Regions from separate parts of the Thioalkalivibrio sp. ALE20 genome, predicted to be linked through region 2. Evidence: predicted binding sites of a transcription regulator. Region 2 holds the regulator's gene; each other region holds the start of a gene.
What was found. Region 2 encodes sigma-54, which starts transcription at its own class of promoters, with help from an activator protein. Its sites were predicted from a motif close to TGGCANGNTNCNTGCTT; they were not measured.

Region 1 (2,262 bases), on a different contig from region 2:
CCACGCCGGCATCCAACAGGGCCTCGTGCCCGGCATGCCAGCCACCCAGCGAGCCCTCCTGTACCGCAAACAGGTGCTGGCCGGCGATGTCCTCCAGCGCGGTGATGTCGTCGCGGTCGGCGCGCGTGAAGATGACGCCGCCGAACAGCCGGACCGGTTCGCCTTCGTGTGACGCGATCAGTGTGGTCAGGCGGCTGATGCCGTGGGCGTATTCCAGCTGGACGTAGTGCCCGGTATTGGTGAGAACGAAATCGATCTCTTCCCCCGCAACCGCGTCTTCCAGCTCGGGGAAGTTCATCGCCCGCATGCGGAAGCGGGCGTCGAAATCCTCGCCAAGGCGTTCGGTCAGGTAGTCCGCGGTCGGTTGCCAGCGGGCCTCCGCTGCGCTTGCCTCGCGCACTGCGAGCACACCGATGTCCACTGTCGTGGCCCCATCCGGAGCGCCGGCGACCGCGCCCGGGAGGGACGGGAGCAGCATCACGGCCAGGACAAGGGTGCGGGGCAGCCATTGCATGCCGGTCAGCCTACTACGAACCGGGCGGTGGATGCTCGTTCGTGCAGACAAGGGTTTGATTCGGGAACCTTTCGTTCCCGCGAGGGGCAGGGAAATGCAGGGAGGGCAGGGAGGAAAGGCCGCCAGAGCCCCGCCCGTGCCATGACCACGGGCGGGCAAGGGGGCGAGTGGCCGGTGTTCACCAGCTCTTGTAGGGCAGGAACTTGCCGTTCCAGGTGATCTTCACCCGGTCACCCTTCGGGTCCTCGACCTTGTCGATGTCCATGGTGAAGTCGATGGCGCTCATGATGCCGTCGCCGAACTTCTCGTGGATCAGCGCCTTCATGGTGTCACCGTACACGTTGATCGCCTCGTAGAAGCGGTAGATCACCGGGTCGGTGGGGATGGTCTTGTCCCAGTGCTTGTGCGGGAACGCCTGCAGGGCCTTCGACACGTCGGGCCCGAGATCGAGAAACGCGGTGAGCCGGTCGGCCGCCTCGGCGTCGAGATGATTCATGCCGTAGCAGGCCGAGGTCACGTAGACCTCGTGCAGGCCGGTGGCCTCGGCGATGCCGGCCCAGGTCGCGGACCGGCCCTCCTTGGCTTCGAGGATGGTGGCGGTCATTTCGGTCTTGCTGAGGGTCATGGATGGCCTCCCGGTTGGTGTCGGATCAGTGTTGCCACCCAATGCTCTGCAGATCCCGTGCCAGCTGGACGCCGTTCACCGGATCCGCTCCGGGACGGCCGTACGGCAGCACGGGTCGGGTGAGGCGGACACTTTGTCCGCTCCCGTTGCGGACAAAGTGTCGACAATGTCCGCAACGGGGTCTCAGGCCAGTCCCAGTTTCTTCAGGCGGTAGCGCAGCTGGCGCGGGGTGAGGCCCAGGTCCATGGCGGCGCGGGTCTTGTTGCCGCCGCTGCGTTCGATCGCGTCCCGCAGCTGGTCGGCCTCGGAGGCGTGCACCCGGCGGTAGGGGCGGACGATGCCGGGACCGGTCGCCCCGTCGGGGTGCGCCTCGTTGCCGTGCGTGCCGGGAAAGGTCGGGGTGTCCGGCGATGGTGCGGCGTCCGGTTGCGGGGAAGCGGCGGGACCGGTGGCGTGCAGCCCCGGGCTGATGCGCGATTCCTCGTGCAGGATCTCGTCGATCAGGGCGGTGCCGATGCGGCCCTCGCTGGAGAGCAGCACCGCGCGTTCCAGCACGTTCTCCAGCTGGCGGATGTTGCCCGGCCAGTCGAAGGTTTCCAGACGCTCCATCACCCCGTCGTCCAGGACCACGTTCCAGCCATGGACGTGGGTGTAACGGTCGAGAAAGTGCCGTGCGAGCAGGCGAATGTCGCTGGCGCGATCGCGCAGCGCGGGCATGTGCAGCGGGATTACGTTCAGGCGGTAGAACAGATCGAGCCGGAATTCCCCGGCATTGACCGCTTTCTGCAGGTCCTTGTGGGTGGCGGCGACCACGCGCACGTCCACCGGGATGTCGCGCGATCCCCCGATCGGCTGCACGACCCGTTCCTGCAACACGCGCAGGATCTTGGACTGCAGCGCCTCCGGCATGTCGCCGATCTCGTCGAGGAACAGGGTGCCGCCGTCGGCCAGGGCGATCTTGCCGGTCTTGGCGCTGGAGGCCCCCGTGAAGGCGCCTTTCTCGTGGCCGAACAGTTCCGATTCCAGCAGGTCGGCCGGGATCGCGGCACAGTTCAGGGAGATGAACGGTCGCGCGTTGCGCTGGCTGATCCGGTGGATCATGCGTGCGATCTTCTCCTTGCCG
Region 2 (2,262 bases):
CGTACTAATCTCGGATCACAACGTACGCGAGACCCTGGGCATCTGCCATCGCGCGTACATCCTCAGCGAGGGGCGCCTGCTGAGCGCGGGCACGCCGGACGAACTGCTGGCCGACACCCGCGTGCGCGAGGTCTACCTCGGCGAAAACTTCCGCCTGTGACACCGACCGCCGCACCCGGGCGGTGCACAAGCCCGCAGCAAGGGATTACTATTCACTTATGGTGACCAACGCCTTTCCCAACTCATGCTGAAGCCCGGGCTGAATCTGCAGCTCGGTCAGACGCTGACCATGACGCCGCAGCTGCAGCAGGCCATCCGGCTGCTGCAGCTGTCCACGCTGGAGCTCCAGGCCGAGATCCAGCAGGCGCTGGAAAGCAATCCCATGCTGGAACAGGCCGAGGATGACGAACTCGGTGCCGACGCGGGGGACACCGACAGCGACGCGAACACCGACGACGGCGAGAGCGGCAGCGACACCGCCGGCACCGGCGAAACGGTGGATGCCGGCGGCTCGGAGGACGTCATCCCCGACGAGCTGGTGACCGACAGCCGCTGGGAAGACATCTACGACGCCAGCGCCAGCCCGCGCGGTCTGGACGACCGCGACCCGCTGGAGAACACCTCGGACGACGACGGCGGCGGGCTGCAGGATCACCTGCTGTGGCAGCTGCATCTGTCGCACCTGACCCCGCGCGACCAGCGCATCGGCGCCGCCCTGATCGACACCATCAACGGCGACGGCTACCTCGAGGGCGACGTCGAGACCCTGGCCGAGACCATCAGCCGGAGTGAAGAACCCCCCGTCGACACCGACGAGGTCGAGGCCGTACGCCACTGGTTGCAGCACTGCGACCCGCTGGGGGTCGGTTCGCTGGATCTGCGCGAGTGCCTGGAGGTCCAGCTGGGCGAGCTGGCGCCGGACGCGCCCTCGCGCGAGGCGGCGCGCGCGCTTCTGGAACACGGCATGGACGCCCTTGCCCGGCGTGACTACAAGGCCCTGCAGCGCCAGAGCGGCGTACGCGATGGCGACGAACTGGCCGCGGCGCTGGACCTGATCCGCACGCTCAACCCGCGCCCCGGCGCCCAGATCAGCGAGACACCGCCGGAATACGTGGTCCCGGATGTCTACGTGCGTCATACCGACCGGGGCTGGCAGGTCGACCTGAATCCCGAGATCGCCCCGCGCATTCGCATCAACGACCTCTACGCCGGCATGGTCCGCCAGGTCTCCGATGCCCGCGACAGCGCCTTCATGCGCGATCAGCTGCAGGAGGCGCGATGGTTCATCAAGAGCCTGCACAGCCGCAACGACACCCTGCTGCGCGTGGCGCGCGCGATCGTCGAACGCCAGCAGGGGTTCCTGGAACACGGCGAGGTGGCGATGCAGCCGCTGATCCTGCGCGACATCGCCGAAGCCCTGGAGATGCACGAGTCCACGATCTCGCGGGTGACCACGCAGAAATACATGCACACCCCCCGCGGGGTGTTCGAATTCAAGTATTTCTTCTCCAGTCACGTGGGCACCAGTGACGGCGGGGAATGCTCCGCGACCGCGATTCGTGCCATGATCCGCGAACTCATCGAAGAGGAAACGCCGGGCAAACCGCTCAGCGATTCCCGCCTCGCCCAGATCCTGGCGGATCGGGGCATCAACGTGGCCCGGCGTACCGTGGCCAAATACCGGGAGGGCATGAACCTGCCATCCTCCAGCGAGCGCCGCCAGATGGCCGCCATGCCGACCGGAAGCAAACCGAAAGGAGCCTGACCCATGCAGATCAATCTCACCGGACACCACGTCGACATCACCGACGCCCTGCGCGACTACGTCAACGAGAAATTCCAGAAGCTGGAACGCCACTTCGACAAGGTGATCGACGTGCACGTGGTGCTGAACCACGAGAAGACGCAGAAGCTGCACAACAAGGCGGAAGCGAATCTGCAGGTCAGCGGCAACCACATCCACGCCGAGGCCAGCCACGATGACATGTACGCCGCCATCGACGGCCTGATCGACAAGGTCGACCGCCAGCTGATCAAGCACAAGGAGAAGGTCAAGGATCATCATCGCGCCGAGGGCGCCCAGCGCAACCGCGAACAACCCGAGTAAGCCGATGAATCCGGCCGAGCTCATCACCCCGGAGCGCATCGGACTGGAAACCGACTGCTCCAGCAAGAAACGAGCGCTGGAAACCCTCGCCGATCTGCTGGTGGACGGGGCCGCGGACGGACTGGCGGCCAGTGCCGCGTTCGAAGCCATGTCGG
Region 3 (2,262 bases), on a different contig from region 2:
ATTCGCGCGCTTTCTCTCCGAGTGCTGTGGCCTGGTGCTGGGGGACAGCCGCCAGTACCTGGTGTCCAGCCGGCTGTCCCGCCTGCTGGATGAATTTGGCTACAAGGACGTGCCGGAACTGCTGCACGCGCTGCGCAAGGCGCCCAGCCCGAAGCTGCGCACGCGCGTCATCGATGCGATGACCACCAACGAAACCTCCTGGTTTCGCGACGGTTTTCCGTTCGAGATCCTGCGCCACGTGATCCTCCCGGAGCTGGCGTCCACTCGGTCGTCGATCAAGGTCTGGTCGGCCGGGTGTTCTAGTGGCCAGGAGCCCTACAGTATCTCGATGGTGGTCTCGGAATGGGAGGCCTCGCGCCCGCGCCGGGTGGTGCCCGTCAGCATTCTCGGCACGGACCTGTCCGAGGGCGTGCTGGAAGACGCCCGCAAGGGAGTCTATGACGGTCTGAGCATCGTGCGCGGGCTGAGCGAGTCGCGGCGGTCCCGGTTCTTCCAGACCGTGCCCGAGGGGCACAAGATCATCCCCGAGGTGCAGCGCCGCTGCCGGTTCCAGAAACTCAATCTGGTCGACAGCTACGCGGCGCTGGGCAAGTTCGACATCGTGTTCTGCCGTAACGTCCTGATCTATTTCTCCGCCGAGACCAAGCGTCAGGTCCTTGACGGTATTGCGAAGCAGCTCAACCCCGGTGGCTATCTGTTTCTTGGCGCTTCCGAGACGGTCGGGCCCTACAGCAAGGCGTACGAAACCGTGCGCACCGAGTACGGCTCGGTCCTGCGGCTGAAGGGCTGAACCCCTCCACGCCGGGCCTGCAACGGGCCCGGCGCTCGTTCCCTGCGCGGTGATTCGCCGCGTGGCCGGCCGCGTGCCGGTGTCCCTCCCTATCCTTTTTCCCCTTTTGCCGGCAGCCAATGGCACGGCGATTGCATCGTCGTGGTCAGGCAACGGATGCCCGCCATGCGCGGGCCGGACGGAACGGGATGAGCATATCGCTGGACAAGGCGCTCGGGATTCTGCCGGAGTCGGTGAACCTGCGTTCGCAGCGCATGGAGGTTCTGAGCTCGAACATCGCCAATGCCGACACCCCCGGCTACAAGGCGCGCGACCTGGATTTTCGCAGCCAGCTGGAGGCGGCTTCGGGTGATGGTGGCCAGCTTCAGCTCAGCCAGACCCGCGCGGGTCATCAGGATCCGGGGACGGCTGCCGCGGGCACCGGGGCCGAGCTCAAGTACCGCATCCCTTCGCAGCCGTCTCTGGACGGCAATACCGTGGATCCGCAGATGGAGCGGGCGGCGTTCGCCGAGAACTCGGTCAAGTACCAGAGCAGCCTCGAATTTCTCAATCGCCGGGTTTCCGGCATTCGCGATGCCTTCCGGGGCAATCGCTGAACCTGACGGGAGGCCACTGCCGTGAGTGATCTGTTCAATCTGTTCAATACCTCGGCTTCGGCGCTGACGGCACAGTCGGCGCGGCTGAATACGGTGTCTTCGAACCTGGCGAACGCCAACACGGCGGCCGGCAGCGCCGAGGAGGCCTATCGCGGGAAACACGTGCTGTTCCAGGCAGCGATGGACCAGGCCAGCCGCGACGGTACCGCGACGCCGGTGCGGGTGGCCGGGATCGAGGAGTCGGATGCCGAGCCGCAGATGCATTACGAGCCCCATCACCCGAAGGCAAACGACGATGGCTACATCTTTCGCCCGGCGGTCAGCGTGGTCGAGGAGATGGCCAACATGATGTCGGCCTCGCGCAATTACGAAGCCAACGTTGAAGTCATGGACACCACCCGCCAGTTGATGATGCGCACGCTGCAGATGGGCGGACAAGGCTAGGAGACCGGAAATGAACGGACTGACACCCGACATGCTGGAAGGGGCGGGGATTCGCACTGACCGCCAGGCCCAGCGAGACCGTCAGGAGAAGGAAGGCGGGCCGGATCAGCTGGGACAGGAGGACTTCCTCAAGCTGATGACGACCCAGCTGCAGAACCAGGACCCGTTCGAGCCGATGGAAAACGGGGACTTCATCGCGCAGATGGCGCAGTTCTCGAGCGTCACCGGGATCCAGCAGCTGAACGAGTCGTTCGAGGGCTTCGCCCAGTCGATGGGACAGAACCAGGCGGTGCAGGGCGCAAATCTGGTTGGCAAGGACGTGCTGGTGCCGGTGGAGTTCGGCCAGCTGGGCCCCGAGGGCGGCATGAGCGGCGCGTTCGAACTGGGGGCCTCGGCCGAGTCGGTGGAGGTCGAGATCATGAACGGGGCCGG

Region 1: the regulator sigma-54 is predicted to act here: its motif matches at 1,186-1,202, upstream of cynS (cyanase).
Region 3: the regulator sigma-54 is predicted to act here: its motif matches at 911-927, upstream of flgB (flagellar basal body rod protein FlgB).

What each region holds. Positions count from the first base shown of each region.
Region 1 covers NZ_KB906477.1:78,700-80,961, reverse strand. Annotated here, with positions in the region: gene F790_RS0110610 (EAL domain-containing protein) at 1-514, opposite strand, end outside; gene cynS (cyanase) at 693-1,139, opposite strand; gene F790_RS0110600 (sigma-54-dependent Fis family transcriptional regulator) at 1,323-2,262, opposite strand, start outside.
Region 2 covers NZ_KB906472.1:389,092-391,353, reverse strand. Annotated here, with positions in the region: gene lptB (LPS export ABC transporter ATP-binding protein) at 1-160, shown strand, start outside; gene F790_RS0105270 (RNA polymerase factor sigma-54) at 245-1,765, shown strand; gene hpf (ribosome hibernation-promoting factor, HPF/YfiA family) at 1,769-2,107, shown strand; gene F790_RS0105260 (PTS sugar transporter subunit IIA) at 2,112-2,262, shown strand, end outside.
Region 3 covers NZ_KB906480.1:45,179-47,440, reverse strand. Annotated here, with positions in the region: gene F790_RS0112090 (protein-glutamate O-methyltransferase CheR) at 1-790, shown strand, start outside; gene flgB (flagellar basal body rod protein FlgB) at 979-1,386, shown strand; gene flgC (flagellar basal body rod protein FlgC) at 1,408-1,830, shown strand; gene F790_RS0112075 (flagellar hook assembly protein FlgD) at 1,841-2,262, shown strand, end outside.